DNA from 2 places in the Enterococcus sp. LJL98 genome. Region 2 is predicted to be linked to the other one. Evidence: riboswitches for the same ligand, from Rfam matches in the RefSeq annotation. Region 2 holds a riboswitch; the other holds the start of a gene.
What was found. A riboswitch is a leader RNA that binds a small molecule or an ion and turns the genes downstream of it on or off. The one in region 2 is predicted to bind thiamine pyrophosphate.

Region 1 (11,369 bases), on a different contig from region 2:
GTTTTTTATATAGAAAAATAACCAACAATCAATTTTACATGCATCGATTGTTGGTTATGAATGTTTATTGGTCAAAATACAGGACGAACTTCTTGTCTGAAATTTTCAGCCAATCATTCGACTCATTAATAAGACATCTAAAAAAGCACCTTCGTCACTGCGCGCCCCACGTGCCATGACCGCTTCTTGTTTGAAGCCAAACTTTTTATACAAGCCGATTGCTTTGGTGTTTTGACTTTGGACCGTTAATTCGATGCGAAAGATCGTTTGACTTTCTTCTGCCCAAATAAGTAATTCTTCTATGAGAATACTTCCGAGTCCCATTCCCCAGTATTCTTTTAAGATGGAGATTCCTAGCTCACCGATATGCGCGATCCGCTTTTCTGAATCACTTTTAATCGAGGCCGTACCGACAATCTTATCACCGAAAAGGGCGACAAATAAGACATTCGATTCACTTTCATAGAGATCTGCCAATTGCAAGGCAAGTAGCTCTTCTGGTAGATTGATGCCCTTTTCGTCCATCACTAGAAATGCTGTTTCTTCGCCAATTTTTCTAGTTACTTTTAATAACTGTGCGGCATCTTCTGGTATTGCTTCACGAATAATCAAATCCAATGCCTCACTCATTGGCTGCTCGCCATTTCGCTAAAATTCGTGCTTCAAATTGCTGCCCTGCTGGACCATGACTTTGAAAGGCGACTTGGCGATGGTCGCTATTTTCTGGGTCTTTCGTCAAGATAACTTCTAAATAATCTTCCGGCAAGTAGTCTTCTAACAAATTTCCCCATTCAATGACTGATAAGCCCTCCCCTTCAAAATACTCATCCAGACCTAAGTCTCCCGCACTCCCCCCTGTTCGGTAAACATCCATATGATAAAGTGGTAAGCGCCCTTGCAGATACTCACGAATAATCGTATAGGTGGGACTTTTTATCATTTGCTCGATGCCTAAACCTTCCGCAATGCCTTTGGTTAACGTCGTTTTGCCTGCACCTAAATCCCCCGTCAAGACAAGATTGTCCCCCTTTTGTGCCACGCTTCCAATCATTTTGGCTAATTTTTTTGTTTCTTCTGGGCCTCCTAAAAAGATCACACTCGTGCCCTCCTTTGAATTTTTACTAACGCTCCTAATATATCATCATTTACAAGATTCGTCATCGTAAAGGAAGACCGAATCGAAAACAAATCCATCGTTTCTCTTTCCCCCCTCTTCCTACAATTGAGCGTTCACAAAGAATCAACGCTTCAATCCGCTTGGAGCCAAGAAACACACTGATGTCAAAAAAAGCAAGAAACCTCTACCAATTCTAAACATTTTAGTAGGAAATCCCTTCTGAACCTGTCATAATAAATAATAAGACAGATGAAGGAGAGTGAAAAAATGAATAAAATTATTTTAGTCGGAAATGGCGATGTCGGGTCAAGTTACAGTTTTGCTTTAGTCGCACAAGGAATTGGAAATGACGTTGGCATCATTGATTTGGATGAAAAGAAGGTTGAAGGTGATGTTGCCGATCTGGCTCACGGACTCGCTTTTATTGGACCAAAACAAATCTACTCTGCAACTTATGCTGACTGTCATGACGCCGACCTCGTTGTGATTACCGCAGGTGCAAACCAAATACCAGGCGAAACACGACTCGACCTAATTACTCGTAATGCAAAGATTATGAAATCCATTGTTGAATCCGTGATGGCTTCTGGATTTGATGGTATTTTTTTAATTGCGACCAATCCTGTCGACGTGTTAACTCACTATGTCAAAAAAATCTCTGGTTTGCCTGCAGGTCGTGTCATTGGATCTGGCACAACACTCGATACGGCACGCCTTCGCAATGCAATTGGAGAAAAGATAAAAATTGATCCTCGAGATGTTCAAGTAACGGTCATGGGGGAACACGGTGACACCCAATTTCCTGTGTGGTCTCATGCAAACATTGGTGGACTCAGTATTGGTGAATGGCTGGAGCGTCACCCTGAATTTTCAGCAGATGAACTCGATGGCATGGCTGAAGATGTCAAAAATGCAGCTTACGGCATTATTGATGCGAAAGGATCGACTCATTATGGCATCGCGATTTCACTCGCTCGAATTACAAAAGCAATCTTCAACGATGAATATTCAGTCTTACCAGTTTCCGTTCATTTGGAAGGCCACTATGGCACCAGTGATGTTTGCGTTGGCTCAAATGCCGTCATTTATCATAAAGGTGTCCGTGAGATTATCGAAACACCCCTCAATCAAATTGAACAAGAAAAAATGACCCTTTCTTTGCAAACATTAAAAAAAATGCAAGAACAACTGCAAGATCCCCCTTCGTAAATAGAAAAAGCAGCTTCCAAATAATTCACCAGGGAGCTGCTCTTTCTATTTTTTTGTGTTTGATAAAAAAAGCCCAGGCGCTTTTCTCGTAATTTATTTTCATTATGTTACAATGACTTTGTTACTAGGGGTGTCTTGAAAAAAAGACTGAGATGCAAATCGCAGACCCTTTGAACCTGTAAGTTGATGCTTGCGTAGGGAAGTTGACAAAAAGAAAGCGCTCGGGGTGTCTTCCGGTGCTCATTTTTTGAATGCATTTTTACGCCAGACCTGAAATTAGAGGATTGGCGTTTTTTTGTGTGGAGTCACAGCTAGTAATAATTCAAATTCACGGAGGATGACACGATGTTTTCACAAGAGCTACACAAGGCTACCAGGGCGATCTGGCAAGAAAGTAAGGCGCACCCTTTTGTACAAGAATTAGTTGCCGGCACACTACCGGAAGCTATTTTTCGGTATTATTTGCTACAAGACCGCTATTATTTGATTCAATTTAGCAAAGCACACCATCAGTTAGCGGCAGCGACTGAGAACGGAGATTTTCGAGAGACCCTCATCGCAAATGCCAAAGGTTTAGAAAAATCTGAGGTGAGTGTCCGGAATGACTTTTTTCAACAAATGAATATTACAACAGAGGAGTATACAGCGACGCCCATCGCGCCAACGGCTTATCACTACACGAGTCATATTTTCCGACTCTTACAAACAGAAACTCCTGGGACTGTTTTGGCCGGCCTACTCCCTTGTTATTGGCTTTACCAAGAAATTGGTGAGCATTTTGCAGATGTGGGTTCCCCTCACCCGGTCTATCAAGCTTGGATTGATACTTATCATCGTCCCGCATTTAAAGAAATGACGAACATTCAAATTGGTTGGTTGGACCATTTTGCTCAACAAGCTTCAGAGGACGAACGCGCGGCGATGAAAGAAGCCTTTATCATTAGTAGCCGCTTAGAATTACAATTTTGGGAAATGTCTTATCAAAAAGAAACTTGGGAGGAAAACAAATGAACTTTGACCACATCCAAACCCTACGGGAAATCAATCCACTCGTGCATAACATTACGAACTTAGTCGTTGCCAATGACAGTGCGAATGGCTTGCTTGCCATTGGTGCCTCCCCTTTCATGTCAAATACCATCATGGAAGTGGCAGAAATCCAAACCTTCAATCACGCCCTTGTCTTAAATATGGGGACGATTAATGATGAACAGCTAAAAGCCATGCTCCTTGCTGGACAAGCCGCCAATCACCAAGGAAAACCAGTCGTTATTGACCCTGTTGGTGCTGGCGCAACAACTTATCGAAAAGAAGTGATTCAGCAACTCTTAGAAAAAATTCAACCGACACTGATTCGTGGCAATGCAGGAGAACTAGCGAGCCTAGCCAACGTGCCTTGGGAAGCAAAAGGCGTGGATGCTGGTAGTGGAAGTGCAAACGTGCAAGACATTGCCGAAGCTGTCGCAAAAAAATACCGCTGTATCGTCTTTATTAGTGGAGCGACAGACGTCATTACCAATGGAGAACAAACCTATTTAAATAAAAATGGGACACCTGATTTCACCCAAATGACTGGGAGTGGTTGCCTCCTTTCTTGTATTTGTGGAGCTTTCTTAGGCAGTCTGACGACAAATAGACCTGCAGAACAACTGGAGGCCGTTGTTCTCGCTGGTATCACGTATAGTATCGCCGGTGAAAAAGCAATCGAAGGGTTCGAGCAACTTCAAGTGGGACATTTCCGAATGAACCTCCTCGACCAGCTATCAACAATCAATGGCGCAATGGTCGCAGCCAAAGTGAAAGGCGAATGGGTGAAGAAACATGAATGAGTATCCTCAAGCCTTAACCATTGCCGGCTCTGATAGCGGGGGTGGTGCTGGTATCCAAGCCGATTTAAAAAGTTTTCAAGAACGACACGTCTTTGGCACCTCGGTCCTCACAGCCGTCACTGCTCAAAATACTCTAGGGGTCCATGATATTTTCAACCTCCCTCGTCAAACGATTGAAAATCAATTAGAAGCGATTGCAACCGATTTTCAAATTCGGGCGGTTAAAACCGGGATGTTAGCAAATGGGGATGTGATACAATTCATTGCGAACCAGTTACAGACTGTTTCTTTTGGTCCTTTAGTCGTTGACCCCGTCATGGTGGCCAAAGGTGGCGCGAACTTATTAGAAAAGACTGCCCTTCAAGCATTAAAGGAACAGCTGATTCCTTTAGCAACAATTATTACACCGAATTTACCAGAAGCCGCAATCCTTGTCGAAAAAGAATTAACAAGCAAAGAAGCGATTGAAAAAGCAGCGAACGACATTCAAGCGTTAGGTGCCAAAAATGTCATCATCAAAGGGGGGCATCGATTAGACGTACCCGATGCCACCGATTTCCTCCTGCTTGAAGACGGGAGAAAATTCTGGTTAACCAAACCTCGTCTTGATACGAAACGAACCCACGGAACAGGTTGTACCTTTTCTGCTGTGATTACAGCGGAACTCGCCAAAGGTCAGGACGTTCTCTCTGCAGTCCAGATTGCGAAAGACTTTATTCAAGCCGCTATCAAGACCACGATTGCAGTCGGTCACGGACACGGTCCAGTGAATCATTGGGCTTATCACAAAGGAGGAAGCTAATGAAGGATTTTCTACCAGAACACCTGACCCTCTATTTTGTCGCGGGCACACAAGATGTCCAAGGAGAGCAAGCACTGCCTGAGTTACTTGAGCAAGCCATTCAAGCAGGCATCACGACTTTTCAATACCGTGAAAAAGGACCGAATTGTCTAAAAGATCCTGTAGCGATTCAAAAGATGGCTCGCAAACTGCAAGCCATCTGCCACAAACATCAGGTCTTCTTTTTGATTAATGATAACCTCGCGCTCGCCTTAGCCATTCAAGCTGACGGGATTCACGTGGGACAAAATGACACGAACATTCAAGAAGTCATTAAGGAATGTAAGGGAAAATTACGTATCGGACTTTCTTGTCATACGCTTCAAGAAGTGCAAGCAGCCAATCAACTGTCAGCAATTGATTATGTTGGCATCGGACCGGTTTACCCAACTTCCTCAAAAGCAGATGCCCAAGCACCTCTTGGCGTCAAGCAACTCCACCAACTCGCTGCTGCCAGTCAAAAAGCAGTTGTTGCCATTGGTGGCTTAACAGAAACAAACTGCCGATTGATTGATTCAAATAAAATCGATGGACTTGCAGTCATTTCGATGATCACTAAGGCCAAAGATTTACCGAAAACCATTCACACTTTACGGCAACATTTCCAACAAAGAGTCTAAGCTTCATGCTTCTTTTTTATGTTTCATAAAGAAAAAATGTATTCTTTTGTTATAATCGTGTGAGGAAAGGTGTGAAATCAAATTGAAGCCCTTAGAAAAAGAACAAGGTTTTCTTCCTATTTATGACAATCAAACCGAAATACTCATACTTGGTACGGCTCCAAGTGCTGTCTCTTTAAAAAAGAATGAATATTATGCCAATCCTGGTAATCAATTTTGGAAACTACTCTTTACTCATTTACAAGTGGTAGACCCTCTCAACTATCAAATGCGAATTGCTCAATTGAAACAACATCGAATTGGTTTATGGGATGTTTACTCGACTTTTGAAAGAAAAGGTAGTTTAGATAGCAATTTCTCAACTGTCTGTCAAAATGATTTCACAGAACTGTTAACAAATGCTTCAATCAAAAAAGTCATTGCCAATGGTTCACTTGCCTATCAAGAAGCAAAAAAGAATGATACGTTGAACCACCTCCCAATTCATCTCGCCTTATCAACCAGTGGCGCCAATAATGGCAGAAGTAAAGATCGTCTGCAAAATTGGGGGAGCCTCTTACAAGAAGTTAGAACAAAAAAATAGAAACAAAAAAATCCTAGATGAAACGACCAAACGTTTCATCTAGGATTTTTTCCTACTGGCGATACATCTTCAACTCTAAAAACAAGTCATTGTAAATCCCGATGTACTCGGCACCAAGGTTTTCGTACACTTCAAGTTTGGCAATTAATTCATCGCTTGGATAAAACTGCTCGTCTTCGGTAATCTCAGCAGGTAGTAATTTCATGGCTTCTTTATTTGGAGTGGAATAACCAATGTATTCGGCGTTTTGAGCCGCAATTTCTGGTCGTAACATAAAGTTGATAAAATCATAGGCTCCCTTGACGTTTTTGGCGTTATGAGGAATCACGATATTGTCGAACCAGACGTTCGAGCCTTCTTCAGGAATCACATAATGAATGTGCTCGTTTTGATCCATCATATCCGCTGCCTCCCCCGAAAAGGTAATGGCAACTGGTGTTTCTTCATTCACCATATACATTTTGATTTCGTCTGCCACGAGTGCTTTAACGTTTGGCATTAATTCTCGTAAAAGAGTGACGGATTCTGCGAGTTCTTCATCGTTTTTACTATTTAACGAATAGCCTAAGGTATTTAAGCCAATACCAATCACTTCTCGCGCGCCATCAATCATCATTAAATTGTTCCGTAAAGCCGGATTCCATAAGTCTGCCCATTTGGTCATTTCTTCGCCGTCAATGAACTTATCATTGTAAACAATTCCTAAGGTCCCCCAGAAATAAGGCACAGAATATTGATTTTCAGGATCAAAACTCATATTTAAAAAGCGTGGGTCAATGTTCTCAATCCCTTGAATTTTACGATAATCCAATTTTTGAACTAGATTTTCTTCCATCATTTTTTCAATCATGTACTCACTTGGAATCGTAATATCATAAGAAGTGCCACCCTGAGATAACTTGGTGAACATGCCTTCGTTTGAATCAAAGGTTTCATAGTTGACTTTATAACCATATTCTTGTTCAAACTGTTTTAATAAATCCGGATCGATGTAGTCTCCCCAGTTATAAATATTTAACACTTCTGCACCAGCCATGCCACTACTTTTTTCTAATTGTTTGACACCGAAAAATAGTACGAGAAGAATCAACAAAATACCAATGATGAGTGATTGTAATTTTTTCATCGAATCGTCACTCCTCTCATTCCTAGTCGTCCACGTTTTATTTTCTTCGAAACATTTTCTTTACTAATAAAATAATAACCGACAACTAAAATTAAAGAAAAGAGGAAGACAAGTGTGCTTAAAGCATTAATTTCTAAACTAATTCCTTGTCTTGCCCGAGAATAAATTTCGACAGATAGCGTACTAAAGCCATTTCCTGTCACGAAAAAGGTCACAGCAAAATCATCTAAAGAGTAAGTAAACGCCATAAAATAGCCGGCAATAATCCCTGGCGATAAGTACGGCAAGATGATTCGTTGAATGACCTGGAAATAATTCGCTCCCAAGTCTAGTGCTGCATCAACCATGGAATCATTCATCTCCTTGAGCTTTGGCAACACCATTAAAACAACAATCGGAATACTAAAGGCAATATGAGACAATAACACTGTAAGAAAACCTAAGCTGAAATTGCGGACAAGACCACCGATGGTTGTAAAGAAAATTAAGAAACTCGCACCGATAATGACATCGGGTGATACTAATAAAATATTATTTAGACTCATAAAAGTATTGCGTAACGGGCGTTTTTTTGTATAGTAAATCCCCATCGCACCAAAAGTCCCAATAATTGTCGCGATTAAAGCCGACAAAAAAGCCAACAAAAACGTTTCTAAGACAATAATTAATAATCGAGTATCTTCAAAAACGGCCGTATAATTGTCCCAAGTAACCCCAGTAAATTCATTCATTGTACCGCCGTCATTAAAGGAATAAAGAATCAAATAAAAAATCGGCGCGTATAAAATCACAAAAACGAGCGTCAGGTAAATGCGAGACCAGATTTTTTGACTCATTTCTTTTGTCCTCCTTTCGCTTTTTCACCAGTGAGTAACATCACGATAAACATGGCGATAATCAAAATCACACCAATTGTTGAACCCATGCCCCAGTTTTGGGTCACGAGGAAATGTTGTTCAATCGCCGTTCCTAACGTAATGACCCGGTTGCCACCGATTAAGCGAGTTAACATAAATAAGGAAAGTGAGGGAATGAAGACTGCCTGTACCCCACTTTTCACTCCGTTTAAAGATAAGGGGAAAATCACCCGACGAAACGTCTCCATTGAATTCGCACCTAGGTCTTTGCTGGCGCTAATTAAAGAGGGATTCATCTCTTCTAACGCATTGTAAATAGGAATAATCATAAAAGGTAACTCAATATAGGTTGCAACCGTTAGGAAGCTCACGTCCGTAAAAAGAATCTGTTTCGCACCAATTCCAAAGAATTCTAAGAAACCATTCACACTTCCGTGAATACCAAAAATCCCAATAAAGGCATAGGCTTTTAACAACAAATTAATCCAGGTTGGCAAAATAATTAGCAGCAACCATAAATCTTTGTGTTTTAATTTTGTGAGAAAATAAGCGGTTGGATAGCTAATGAACAACGTAATCAAAGTAATTAAAAAAGCATACCATATGGAATTTAACGTCATCATTAAATACTTTCCTGAAGAAAGATAGACCTGATAGTTGGCCAGAGTAAAGGCACCGTTCATATCAAAGAAAGATTGATACACAATTAAAAGTACAGGCGCTAAAACAAATAACAACAGCCACAATAGATAAGGAACGGCATAGATACGTCTTACTTTTGTCATCTTCTTCCCCCCTACTCTTCATAGCTTTCAAGTCGGGCGTCAAAGTCTTCTTCCGACTCATTAAAGCGCATCACGTGGATGTCTTCCGGTTCAAAGAACAGACCAACCTGACTGCCTTCTTGGGCTTTGCGTGTTGAATGGACCATCCACTCATTGCCGTCTTCGTCATAACAAATAATTTCATAATGCACGCCACGGAATAACTGGGTGTCAACTTTCACTACAAGCTTTCCTTTTTCAACAGTCGTTAAGGTTAAATCTTCTGGCCGAATCACAATTTCAACCGGTTCGTTTTTACGCATTCCGCCATCCACACACTCGAACTGTTTTCCAACAAATTCGATTAAATAGTCCTCAAGCATGGTCGCATTGATAATATTGCTTTCGCCAATAAAATCCGCCACAAATTTATTAATTGGCTCGTCGTAAATATCGACCGGGGTCCCGCTTTGGATAATTTCCCCCTGGTTTAGAACAAATATTTCATCACTCATCGCAAGCGCTTCTTCCTGATCGTGCGTGACAAAAATAAAGGTAATGCCTAGTCGTTGTTGCAATTCCCGTAACTCATATTGCATATCGGTCCGTAACTTTAGATCAAGAGCCGATAAGGGTTCGTCGAGTAGCAAAACTTTTGGTTCATTAACAATCGCACGGGCAATCGCCACTCGTTGACGTTGTCCGCCTGACATTTCGCTAATTTCACGGTTTTCGTAACCACCCAAACGCACTAAACGCAAGGCTTCTTCCACTTTCTCTTTAATTTGATTTTTCGGTAACTTTTTAATTTTTAGACCAAAAGCGACATTTTCAAAAACATTCATATGTGGAAATAAAGCATAATCTTGGAAGACCGTATTGACTTGGCGTTGATTCGCAGGCACGTCGTTGATGCGTTTTCCTTCAAAATACACATCCCCTTCGGTGGCTTCGGAAAACCCAGCAATAATTCTCAATATTGTTGTCTTGCCACAGCCCGAAGGCCCCAACAACGTATAAAACTTTCCTTCTTCTATCTCAAAATTGACCCCTTTTAAAATGGTCTCGTCATCGTATCGCTTCACTACATCGGTAAATGAAATGATTGGTTTTCCCATGTTTCTTCCTCCTAATTGGTTGATTATATGTTCTTTTATATCCGTTTTTTTCTGTCTCACTCTTAGTCTTTCGAACTGATCGTTTACTTGATTTCAGACCAGAACATACTTGTTAAGAATAGGGTTTTTCCTACCAAAATACAAGCATCTTTTCTTTTTTTATCTATTTTTCGCAAAACAAGGATTCTATGGTATGATAGCACTAATTTATAAGCAAATTTATTACTAAAGGAGTGGCATAAATGTCTGATTTTATCGCTTTTGAAGTCAATCAAGAAGAACATGTTTTTTCTCGTGGGTTAACCCCCAAAAAAAGGATACCATTACAAGAAGGTCATGTGGAAGTCCAGGTGGATTATTCTGACATCAACTATAAAGATTCCTTAGCTGCCACAAAAAATGGTGGTGTTATTCGTAAGTACCCAATGACACCCGGTATTGATCTAGCAGGTGAAGTCGTGTCTTCGAAAAACGACTCTTTTGCAGTTGGTGACAAAGTTCTCGTTACAGGTTATGGACTCGGCGTTAGCCACCCAGGCGGCTTCAGTCAGTACCAACAAGTTCCAGTGGAGTGGCTCGTTAAAATACCAAGCCGTTTAACAACAAAAAGTGCGATGCAATATGGCACAGCTGGTTTCACAGCGGCGCTAGCGGTCCTAGCACTCGAAGAAAAAAATTATGAAAAAAATCAAACGATTTACATTACTGGTGCTTCTGGTGGTGTCGGCAGTATTACAATCGCCTTATTAAAACGTTTAGGATATGAAAACATCGTCGCAATTTCTCGAAAAAAAGCAGATTGGCTAATCGATCTTGGCGCGACAAAAATTATCGCGCCTGCTGAAGTGATCCCAGAAAAAATCAAACCTTTGGATCGCCAAAGCGTGACTGCAGTGATTGATACCGTGGGTGGAGACCTTTTATCGGCAATCTTACCGCAACTCGTTTATAATGGAAGTGCCTACCTTTGTGGCAATGCAGCAGGTATTCAATTTGATACGACGGTGCTTCCTTTCATTTTACGAGGTATTCAAGTCGTTGGGATTGATTCCGTTGCCGTAGACCACGACACGCGTTTAGCTGTTTGGGATTTCTTAGCACAGCATCAAGACTTGCTAGAAACTTTAAAGACTCACGAAGTCTTAATGAGTGACTTAGATGAAACGATTGATTCCCTACTAGCTGGCAAACACGAAGGTCGGACAATTGTAAAAATGGAAGTGTAACGTATGAAACGAATCTTAATAACAGCGGGTGGAACGGCCGAACGCATCGATCGTGTCCGTTCTATCACCAATCACTCGA
Region 2 (11,369 bases):
ATATTTAATAAATTCATCATCACAGGCATTAAGATATTTGCATAGCGGTTGGCCTTGGTGGTATTTTCAGCTAAAGTATCATTTAGAGCAGTAAATTCTTCAATCGCTACTTGCTCGTGATTAAAGACCTTTATGACCTTTTGTCCATGCATCATCTCTTCGATAAAACCATTCACGGCCCCCAATGATTCTTGTTGACCTTTAAAATAGCGTCCACTTAAGCCAGTTAATGTGCGAATGGTGAGGCCCATTAAGCTGACCGAAACGAGGACAAAGAGCGTAAGCGGCAAGCTAACGGAGAGCATCGCAACAAAGACACTGGTTAAAGTGACAATGGCTTGCAGCAGTTGTGGTGCACTTTGTGAAAGCATCTGGCGCAAAGTGTCAATGTCATTTGTATAATGGCTCATGACATCGCCTTTTGTGTGGGTATCAAAATACGCTAAAGGTAAAGTTTCCATGTGCGCAAAAAGTTCATCACGAATTTTCTTTTGCGCTCCTTGGGAAATCGTCACCATTAATTGGTTAAATATAATTGAAGTCAAAACACCAAGTAAATAAATCAAGGCCATGGTTAAAACGGCTTTGAACAGACCAGAAAAGTCAGGAGCACCTGCACTTGCGAGCATCGGTGTGACATGGTCATCAATGACAATTTGTAAAAATAAAGAACCTTGAACCGTTGCAAAAGCGGTGATAAATATACAAATGGCGACAATCAGCAATTGCCAAGGATAATCTTTAATCAGGTAGCTGAGCAAACGAGTCAATGTTTTTAATTGCTTTGTTTTTTTGTTGGATGTTTTATTCATTGGCAATCCCAAATCCTTTCTGTTGTGATTGGTAAACTTCTTGGTAGATTTGATTCGTCGCAAGCATTTCTGCTGGCGTCCCGACGCCGTTAATTTTTCCTTCATCCATGACGATGACAAGGTCTGCTTTTTCGACAGAAGAGATTCTTTGAGCAACAATAATTTTGGTTGTATTGGGAATCGTTTCGTAAAAAGCTTTTTGAATTAAAGCATCTGTTTTCGTATCCACAGCACTTGTTGAATCATCGAGAATTAAAATTTTGGGTTGTTTCAATAATGCACGAGCGATGGTTAGTCGTTGTTTTTGACCACCAGAGACGTTTGTTCCGCCTTGTTCGATATAAGTATCATAACCATCTGGAAAACGTTGAATAAAATCATCGGCTTGCGCGAGACGACAGGCTTCAATCAATTCTTGATCACTAGCTGTCTCATTTCCCCAACGCAAATTTTCTTTAATTGTTCCCGAGAACAAGACATTGTTTTGTAAAACCACGGCAACGCCATCCCGTAATGTTTTTAAAGAGTAGTCTTTCACGTTTTTGCCGCCAACAATCACTTGGCCATTGGTTGTATCGTAAAGACGTGGAATCAGTTGAATCAGACTTGTCTTTCCGCTTCCTGTTCCGCCGATAATACCAACAGTTTGACCGGATTGAATTTGGAAATCGGCTTGTTTTAAAATGAGTTTCTTTTCATCGTTGGTATAGCTAAAATCGACTTGCGAAAAGGTTACGGACCCATCCGCCAAAGTCAGTACGGGTTCTTCGGGGTCAGTCAGATCACTTTTTTCATCGAGAACTTCAATGATGCGTTCTGCTGAGGGGCGTGAAATAATCAAAATAACGAAGACCATCGACATCATATTTAAAGCAACGAGAATTTGCATGACATACATAAACATACTCATGAGTTCGCCGGTTGTTAATGAACCTGCAACAATTAAGTGCGCACCAATCCAGGAAATCAAAAGTAAACAAGTATAGATGGAAATTTGCATCACTGGTTGGTTGAAAGCGACAATACGTTCTGCCTTTGAAAATGCGCGGTAAATTGTTCCAGAAACTTGTGTAAATTTATCGACTTCATGTGCTTCTGTCACAAAAGATTTGACAATTCGAATGCCTTGTAAGTTTTCTTGTACCACTTGGTTTAAACGGTCATAGATTTTAAAAACATGTTTAAAAGCTGGGTGAGCAAATTTAATGATTAAAAATAAACCAAGCGCCAAAAAAGGGACAATCAATAGAAAAGTCATCGCTAATTGATTATTTAAACGAAAAGCCATAATGATTGAAAAGGAAAAAAGTAAGGGGCTACGAACCAGTATGCGAATCGTCATTTGAAAGGCGTTTTGAATGTTCGTCACGTCGGTTGTCAGACGAGTGACGAGGCTGGGAGTTGAAAAGCGATCGATATTGGAAAATGAGAATTCTTGAATGTTTTCAAAGATTTTTTGCCGGACGTTTTTGGCAAAACCAGCAGACGCAGTGGCGGCGTAGCGCGCGGAAAGCATACCGAAAACGAGTGCTAAAACTGCACAGACTAGCAATGCAGCGCCAATCCAAAGAATATCCTCTTTGCTTCGCCCACTGATCCCTCGATCGACGATCATGGCCATGAGGAGAGGGATGACTACGTCAAGAATGACTTCGAGTGTGACAAAAAAGGGGGTGAGTAACGTCTCTTTTTTGTACTCTCCAACATATTTGAGTAAACTTTTTATCATAAATAAGAGCTCCTTTAATTCGATTGATTGTCGCTAACAACGATATTTTCTCCTTCGCTGCTAGCTAGACCTATCCTTTATTGTCGTAAAAATGAGTAAGAATGTCAATGAAATGACTTGGTTTTACTTGGAATAAGGTTAAAAAAACGAGAAAGCATTTTTCTGGTCATTTGAAAAAACTATGCTATGATGATTCTGTAACAAAAAATAAAATAGAATCTGATCACAAAGGGGAGCCAATGCGCTGAGAATGAGTCTGACTCTAAACCCTTCGAACCTGTTTCGGTTATGCGAACGTAGGAATTGTGTCGAGTTGAAGTATAGAACCTATGCTTCTCCTTTGTGAATTGTGATGATTCGAAAAGGAGGAGTTTTTTTATGCACGGAAAAACAAGAGTAATGGTGGAAGGAACGATTATTGCTGCATTGGCAATTGTCTTATCCTTTTTACCAACCAATATCGGTTCCAGTTTTACCATTTCTTTAGGGCAGATTCCCTTAACCCTTTACGCGCTTCGTCGAGGGTTAAAACCCGGACTCATGGCAGGTTTTATTTGGGGAATCCTTCATTTTCCAATTGGAAACGTTGCTTTTTTAAGCGTGCCACAAGTGTTAATCGAGTATTTATTGGCTTTTTTATTTGCTGGGTTTGCAGGGATTTATGCGCCAAAACTTTATCAAGCAATGCGTGAAGGACGTCAAGGGCTAGCGATTCGGCTGATTGTTTCCGCGAGTTTGCTCGGTGTTTTTACTCGTTTTTTCTGGCACTTTGTTGCAGGGTGGGTATTTTGGGGCGAATACGCGATGTGGGGCATGTCGCCAGCTCTTTTCTCTCTTGTCATGAATGGGGTCAGCGCTTTGGCTACTGGGCTTGCAACGAGCATTGCCTTAGTATTGTTGTATCAAGTGATGCCAAATTTATTTTCGGTTGATGAGGCCTTGCCTTTGCAATCAAAAAATTAAAACATCCCATCAAATACGTGTGGGGTTCACTTATTTGGTGGAAAGAAGAAAATCGTTAGCATAAAAGAAAAGGACTTGCGTGTGGATTCGCAAGTCCTTTTGTCTATCAATGATTGATACGGCCTTTGTTTAGAAAGACGTGTCTGTTTTGGTCGAGATGCCAAGAAATTCATCTTCCGCATCGAGCGTCCAAGTTTTCAAGTCTTGATGGTAGATTAAATAACCCAGTTGCTGTTCTTTGATGCGAGTGAGTACTTTTGAGGTGAACGGCGGGACTTCTTCAACCAAAAAAAGTGGAATTCGAAACTCTTGATTGATTAATACCGCTTTTTCAAAAGAAAAGAAAAGCCCTTCTTTCATCGCCTCTTTCAGTGCTTTTAACAACTCACTGTTGATATCGTTCACCAGTTGCGGCTTACGGAAGAAAGTGCGACGTTCATTTAGTTTTTCTAAAGTGAGTTGCGTTAATTTGACAGCTAAAATGCGGTAAAATTCATCAAGATAACGGTAATAGGTGCGATTTAAGCCGCCATCTAAGTCAAAATAAACAAAATTATTTTGAAGCTTATAAAAAAAAGCAGAATAAAGATGGGTCTTCATATGGCCAAAGTAGAGCAATTCTGAAATCTCTAGCGGCGTTAGTTCCTTTAACATGGCTAAATCGGTAAAATCAATCCATTTATTTTCAAGAACTACGCGGTTTTGAGCAAGTGTTTGAAAAAACTGATCAATGGCTGCTTGACCGCGAATCATTTTCATAGATGTATGACTTTCGAACTCACCTAAGTCGGTACTAGGATTTAATAGCAAAATGTTTTTTGGCTGGTGAACAATCCCTCGCTGAAAATCCCCAGCGGTAATTCCCTGCGTCAAGACAGTATTACTCGTTGTGTCAAGATGGATATAAATCGATGAAGTCATGCTCCCCCTCCTTTTTCTAATCTATCGTTCTGTTATGTTCTATTTTACCGTATCCTCTCGAAAAAAGCTTATTTCTTTTCTATTAAGAACAGGTTACAAGAATCGCATCGGAAGCGCTTTAATGTTAATATAAGCAAAGTGTTGTCGTTTTTCCAGCCTGCTTTTTCCATTTTGTGGTATGATAAAAAAAACGAGAGGATTCAACCGATGAAAAAGAAGCGAAAATTTAAAGAAATCGTCATCAATTTATGCTTAATTTTGGTGTTATTGCTTGGGGTAGCTTTGATTTTTAACCGTCAAATTAAGAATCTTTTAATGGCTCGAACGAGTGAAACCTATCAAGTTGCGAAAGTCAGTCGTCGTGAAATTGAAAAAAACTTAGAAGAAGAAGTGACGTTTGATTTTGAACAAGTACAATCGGCTAATTTAGAAGCAGTCTTAAAGGCACAATTAAGCGGAAAAGTGTTACCAGTTATTGGTGGCGTCGCAGTGCCAAGCGCCGAAATTCAAATTCCAATCTTTAAAGGATTAGGCAATGAGGCGTTGCTTTTTGGTGCAGGCACGTTTGATCCCGAGCAAAAAATGGGTGAGGGCAATTACGCTTTAGCAAGCCATCGAATTGAAGAAACAACGATTTTATTTACGCGCCTAGACGAAGTTCAATTGGGAGATGTCGTTTATTTAACCGACTTAGAAACAATTTATACTTATGAAGTCTATGAATCAAAACGCATTGAACCAACAGAAGTTGAAGTGTTGGATGTGGTAGAAGATAAAAAAATTGTGACCCTAATTACGTGTGGGGAAGCAGCCGGCGTGACACGGTGGCTCGTCCAAGGAGAACTCACAGAAGTGACGCCAGCGAAAACAGCGACGCCAGAAATGTTGGCAGCTTTTTCAATGGAACAACAAACGTTTTAGTGGTTTAATTTTTATTTGAAAAATGAGGTGAAGACAATGTCAAAAGCGTTTTCTTATGAAATTCTAGAAGAAATCGGCGTACTATCAGAAAATAGTCGTGGCTGGCGTAAGGAATTGAATTTAGTCAGTTGGAATGGGAATCCCGCGAAATTTGATTTACGTGATTGGGGTCCCGAACATGAAAAGATGGGTAAAGGTGTGACATTAAGCAACGAGGAATTTGAAGCTTTAAAAAAAATCATGCTGTCAATGTAAGGAGTGATTCGGATGAAAAGTATGACTGGTTTTGGAAAAGCCATTCGAATGACCGCGAACGAACAAATTGAAGTAGAAGTCAAAAGTGTAAACCATCGATTTTTAGATATTCAAGTCCGAACAACGCGCCAATTGCATGCATTTGAAAACCAAATTCGACAAATGGTCAAACGGCGGCTTCATCGAGGACGAATCGAAGTTTATGTGACGCTCACCCAAAGTACCAGTCAAAGCAAAACGATTCAAATCGATTGGGATTTAATTGAACAAGTGGTGCAATCGGTGGAAACAGAAACCAAGCATCGTTTTCAAACAGCGGTTCCGTTAGGTAGTTTAGTTGAACGTTTGCTTGAAAAAGAAGCGTTTTTCCAAATTCAAGAAGTTCCACTGGCAATCGAAACGGTCGAAGGAGCTTTGCTTGAAGCACTGGCTGAAGCGACAGAAAAAAATGAAGCGAGTCGCCAAGTGGAAGGCGCGGGGATTTTGGCGGTCTTGCTTGAAAATCAAGCGCTCTTGCAGACCCACGTCGCAGACCTATTTGCTTGTACAGCGCTTTTTGAAACAGAGTATCGTAGTCGATTTGAAAAGAAATTAGAAGCCTATTTAGGAAGTACCATCGACCAAGAACGCTTGTTAACAGAATTAGTCCTTTTGTTAGAGCGTAGTGATATTCGTGAAGAGTTAGATCGGATGCAGATTCATCTTGCTTCTTTTAATGAATTAGTGATGCGGACGCAACCGGTTGGCCGTGAGCTGGATTTTTTAATTCAGGAGATGAATCGTGAAGTGAATACGATTGGTTCCAAATCAACAGCGATTGAAATCAAGCATCATGTGGTTCAAATGAAGACCATCATTGAGAAAATTCGCGAACAAGTCCAAAATATTGAATAAATCCATGAGAAATCCGCTTGAAAAGTGGATTTTTTATGGGATTTTTGGTATATTATAAGAATTACTGTACGTCAAAAGAAAAAGGTACAAGCAAAAAGAGAAGAATATCTTTAGAAACGAAAGGACATGGACATGACAGAGCGTGGATTATTAATAGTATTATCTGGTCCTTCAGGTGTAGGGAAGGGAACCGTTCGTAAAGCAATTTTTGATAGCGAAGAGAATGATTTTGAATACTCAATTTCAATGACTACTCGAAAAAAACGAATCGGAGAAGTAGAAGGCGTTGACTACTACTTCCGAGAGCGAGAAGAGTTCGAACAACTAATTGCATCAGGAGAAATGTTGGAGTATGCAGAATATGTAGGTAATTACTATGGTACGCCCCTTTCTTATGTTCAAAAAACGTTAAATGAAGGAAAAGATGTCTTCTTGGAAATTGAAGTACAAGGTGCAAGACAAGTCAAAAAACAAGTCCCAGATGGCGTGTTTATCTTTTTAACGCCACCGGATCTCGTTGAGTTACGTTCAAGAATAACTGGTCGCGGCACAGATGCACCGGAAGTGATTGATGAACGAATGCGGATTGCACGAGAAGAAATCGAGATGATGGCCTTGTATGACTATGCAGTTGTTAATGATGAAGTGCCTTTAGCCGTCAAACGGATTAAAGAAATAATTGCCAGTGAGCATTTCCGCGTGGAGCGGGTCATTGGAAAATATAGAAAAATGTTAGAGGAGTTGTAAAAAACTATGATGTTAAAACCATCGATTGATACGTTACTTGAACGTGTGAATTCCAAATATTCCTTAGTTATTTTAGCGAGTAAACGGGCACATGAGTTAGAAGCTGGTGCAGAAGCAACCCTTGATACTTTTGAATCAGTGAAAAGAGTCGGTCAAGCACTAGAAGAAATTGAAGCAGAAACAGTGATTAATGATCCGCATCCAGAGATTAAGCGAGCACGTTTAAAATTAGAAGAAGAAGAGCGCCAATCTCGTAAAGAGCAAGAGCAAAAAGAACTAGAATCACGTCTTCGCCAAGATTAATAAAGAAAAAAGTGAAAAAAAGTCTGGAGAGGAAATTCCAGACTTTTTCTTTTGCGCTTTCCAGACAAAAAGAACGAAATTTAGTAAAATGAGAAAGAGGTGATAATGTCATGTCGCAATATGCAGAAGTGATTGTTGACGTTCCAACGATGCAAACGGATCAACCGTATACGTATTTGGTTCCTGAAGCGTGGCAAGCAGTCATTGAATTAGGAATGCGCGTGGAAGTGCCTTTTGGTGAGGGCAATCGCCATATCCAAGGATTTGTTACGGGTCTTTCCAAACAAGGACCGCAGACGACCATTCCCTTAAAAGAAATTGTTCGAGTGATCGATTTGGCTCCCGTTGTGAACACGGAACTGCTGCAGTTGGCAGACTATATGAAAGAGGTGACTTTTTCATTTAAAATCACTTGTTTACAAACGATGTTGCCCGCAGCGATGAAGGCAGCCTATCAAAAGAAATTTCGTTTACTTGATCTTGAACACGAAGTCCGTGAAAAGTATTTTCACCAACAAACAGAAATCGATTGGGAAGTTGTGGAAGCGGCAGGTGCCTTAACCTTGTTTAAAAAATTGCGAGAGCAAAAAGTCGTTGAATTACGCTATTTGGTAAAAGAAAAAGTGGCTAAAAAAATGGTACGCTATGTGAAAAGCCACATTACCCTAGAGAACTATTCAGAAATAAAAGCCTGTTTGCGAGCCAATGCTTTACGTCAACACCAATTGTTAGAAACATTAAAAACCAGACCAAAAGAAACGGTCGCTTTTTATCGTGAGCAAGGATTGTCCACTACTCATTTGAACCAAGGAGAAAAACAGGGCTGGTTGACTTTTGAGGACGTGGAAAGTTATCGTGATCCATTTGAAAATCAATCGTTTCCGGCGACACAACCTTGGAAGCTAAATACAGAACAAGAAGCGGCAGTGACGCGTATTTTAGCTGCACAAGCACGAAAGCAAGCGACGACGTTCTTATTAGAAGGCATTACCGGTAGTGGAAAAACAGAAGTTTACCTGCAAGTCATTGCGGAAGTCCTCACGAAAGGGCAAACAGCGATGATGTTGGTTCCAGAAATTGCGTTAACGCCTCAGATGGTGCAACGTTTTAAAAGTCGTTTTGGTGATGCGGTCGCAGTCTTACATAGCGGATTATCACAAGGGGAAAAATACGACGAGTGGCGCAAAATCGAGCGTGGTGAAGCACAAGTAGTCGTTGGTGCGCGTTCTGCCGTCTTTGCGCCTTTAAAGCAGATTGGCGTCATCATCATTGATGAAGAGCATGAAGCCACGTATAAACAAGACGAGACCCCGCGTTACCATGCGCGCGACCTCGCCATTTGGCGGAGTCAGTATCATCACTGTCCGGTGGTTTTAGGCAGTGCAACGCCTTCGTTGGAATCACGGGCTCGTGCGCAAAAAAAACGTTATGAATTGTTAGTCTTAACGAAACGAGCACACGAAACAGCCCAATTACCGCCAGTAACGATTGTCGATCTAAAAGAAGAATTTGCTAAAAAAAACACCAGTACGTTTTCAACCCTATTGCAAGAAAAAATAACCGATCGCTTGATGAAAAAAGAACAAATCGTCTTATTATTGAATCGCCGTGGGTATTCTTCTTTTATGATGTGTCGCGATTGTGGGTATGTCTTGCCTTGTCCCAATTGTGATATTTCGCTGACCTTGCATATGGATATCAAGAAAATGTGTTGTCACTATTGCGGGCATCAAGAAAACATTCCACGACGTTGTCCAGATTGTCAAAAAGACAAGATTCGTTACTACGGAACAGGGACGCAAAAAGTAGAAGAAGAATTGCAGGCGCGTTTTCCGAACGCACGTATTTTGCGGATGGACGTCGATACAACCAGAAGAAAAGGGGCACATGAACGTTTGTTAAAGGCCTTTGAAGCACAAGAAGCCGATATTCTACTAGGAACACAAATGATTGCCAAGGGACTTGATTTTCCGAATATTACGTTAGTTGGTGTCTTAAATGCAGACACGGCGTTGAATTTACCAGATTTTCGTTCAAGCGAGCGCACCTTTCAATTACTCACACAAGTAAGCGGGCGCGCAGGACGAGGAGAAAAACCCGGAGAAGTCATCGTCCAAACCTTTAATCCGGAACATCATAGTATCGTTTTGGCACAGTCCCAAGATTATGAAGCTTTTTATCGGCAAGAAATGGTTTTTCGTCACCAAAGTGGCTATCCGCCTTTTTTCTTTACGGTTAAAATTTCAGCCAGTCACCCTTCTGAAGAAGTTGCGGCGAAAAAAATGTATCAAATTGCAGAACAATTAAAGCAAGGCTTAAGTGAGGAATGTCGGATTTTAGGTCCGATTCCTAGCGGGGTGTCGCGGATTAAAAACCGCTATCACTACCAAGTCCTTTTAAAATATAAACAAGAACCACAATTGCAGGCGATTTTACGCCAGATTTTAGAAACCAGTCAAAAAGACCAACGAAACAATCTGTCGGTGGCGATTGATTATGAACCGTTAAATTTTATCTAGAGAAAAGGAGCAAACGACCATGCGTTATCCAATCATCATTCATCCTAATAACAAATTACGCCACTCGTCAGTGAAGGTCACGGAAATTACGGATGAGTTATTAAAATTGTTGGATGATTTAAGAGAAACAATGATTGCCCATGATGGCATCGGGATTGCAGCACCCCAAGTTGGAAAAAATATTCAAGTGGCGCTGGTGGAAGTAGACGAGGGAGATTTGTTTGAATTGATTAATCCTGAAATTATTTCAGCCAAAGGCGAAGACATTGATGTCGAGGGGTGTCTTAGTATCCCGCACACCTTTGGTACCGTTAAACGAGCCGATGAAATTGTCGTTCGCTACTATGATCGTGAAGGCGATGAAATGGAAGTAGAGGCGTATGGTTATTTGGCACGAGCCTTCCAACATGAAATCGACCACTTAAATGGCCGATTATTTATTGACCAAATGATTGAACAAATTCCAGAAGCAGCATTAGAAAAATATATGGAGGAACGTAATCATGACTAAAATTGTTTTTATGGGCACCCCCCAATTTTCTGTTCCCATTTTAGAAGCTTTGGTAGCAGAAAAATATGAAGTTGTCGCTGTTGTCACTCAACCAGATCGTCCCGTGGGGCGAAAACGTGTGATTACTCCGACACCCGTGAAGGAAGCAGCGATTCGTCTCGGTCTCCCCGTTTTACAACCTGAAAAAATAACGAACTCACCTGAAATGGCAACCATTATTGATTTAGAGCCAGACATCATCGTCACGGTGGCTTTTGGGCAATTTTTACCTGAAAAACTCTTACAGGCACCGAAAAAGGGCGCAATCAATGTCCATGCTTCGTTGTTGCCAAAATATCGTGGGGGCGCTCCGGTTCATTATGCGCTCATTCAAGGAGAAAAAGAGACTGGCGTTACCATTATGGAAATGATTAAAAAAATGGATGCAGGTGGCATTTATTCGCAAAAAGCCATCCCGATTACCAAACAAGATGATGTCGGCCTTTTATTTGATAAACTTAGTCTACTTGGACGTGACTTACTCATCGAAAGCTTACCAAAAATTCTTTCAGGCGAGCTCACGCCGACACCGCAAGATGAAAGTCAAGTTTCGTTCTCACCAAATATTACACGAGAAGAAGAAATCATTGATTGGCAAAAAACGGCAGAAATGATTGATTGCCAAGTCCGAGGGATGCGTCCATGGCCAATTGCGTATACAAGCTATGCAGGAGAGCGCTGGAAGATTCTCGCTGTGACACCTTTAGCAGAAAGCACGGATCAAGAACCTGGTACCATTATTCTTAAAGAGAAGG

Region 1: it holds a riboswitch for thiamine pyrophosphate, as region 2 does, so the genes downstream of both, tenA (thiaminase II) here and thiT (energy-coupled thiamine transporter ThiT) in region 2, are expected to answer to the same signal.

Annotation. Positions count from the first base shown of each region.
Region 1 is NZ_JBTXLU010000002.1:119,002-130,370, forward strand. It holds gene ACYSNO_RS04200 (GNAT family N-acetyltransferase) at 106-630, opposite strand; gene tsaE (tRNA (adenosine(37)-N6)-threonylcarbamoyltransferase complex ATPase subunit type 1 TsaE) at 623-1,096, opposite strand; gene ACYSNO_RS04210 (L-lactate dehydrogenase) at 1,385-2,326, shown strand; TPP riboswitch at 2,443-2,544, shown strand; gene tenA (thiaminase II) at 2,672-3,337, shown strand; gene thiM (hydroxyethylthiazole kinase) at 3,334-4,155, shown strand; gene thiD (bifunctional hydroxymethylpyrimidine kinase/phosphomethylpyrimidine kinase) at 4,148-4,957, shown strand; gene thiE (thiamine phosphate synthase) at 4,957-5,616, shown strand; gene ACYSNO_RS04235 (DNA-deoxyinosine glycosylase) at 5,699-6,199, shown strand; gene ACYSNO_RS04240 (ABC transporter substrate-binding protein) at 6,252-7,325, opposite strand; gene ACYSNO_RS04245 (ABC transporter permease) at 7,322-8,161, opposite strand; gene ACYSNO_RS04250 (ABC transporter permease) at 8,158-8,967, opposite strand; gene ACYSNO_RS04255 (ABC transporter ATP-binding protein) at 8,979-10,064, opposite strand; gene ACYSNO_RS04260 (YhdH/YhfP family quinone oxidoreductase) at 10,307-11,290, shown strand; gene coaB (phosphopantothenate--cysteine ligase) at 11,294-11,369, shown strand, end outside.
Region 2 is NZ_JBTXLU010000010.1:91,371-102,739, forward strand. It holds gene ACYSNO_RS09205 (ABC transporter ATP-binding protein) at 1-812, opposite strand, end outside; gene ACYSNO_RS09210 (ABC transporter ATP-binding protein) at 805-2,541, opposite strand; TPP riboswitch at 2,761-2,861, shown strand; gene thiT (energy-coupled thiamine transporter ThiT) at 2,920-3,504, shown strand; gene ACYSNO_RS09220 (hypothetical protein) at 3,634-4,425, opposite strand; gene ACYSNO_RS09225 (class A sortase) at 4,633-5,346, shown strand; gene ACYSNO_RS09230 (YdbC family protein) at 5,383-5,601, shown strand; gene ACYSNO_RS09235 (YicC/YloC family endoribonuclease) at 5,614-6,495, shown strand; gene gmk (guanylate kinase) at 6,628-7,242, shown strand; gene rpoZ (DNA-directed RNA polymerase subunit omega) at 7,249-7,545, shown strand; gene priA (primosomal protein N') at 7,656-10,064, shown strand; gene def (peptide deformylase) at 10,084-10,575, shown strand; gene fmt (methionyl-tRNA formyltransferase) at 10,568-11,369, shown strand, end outside.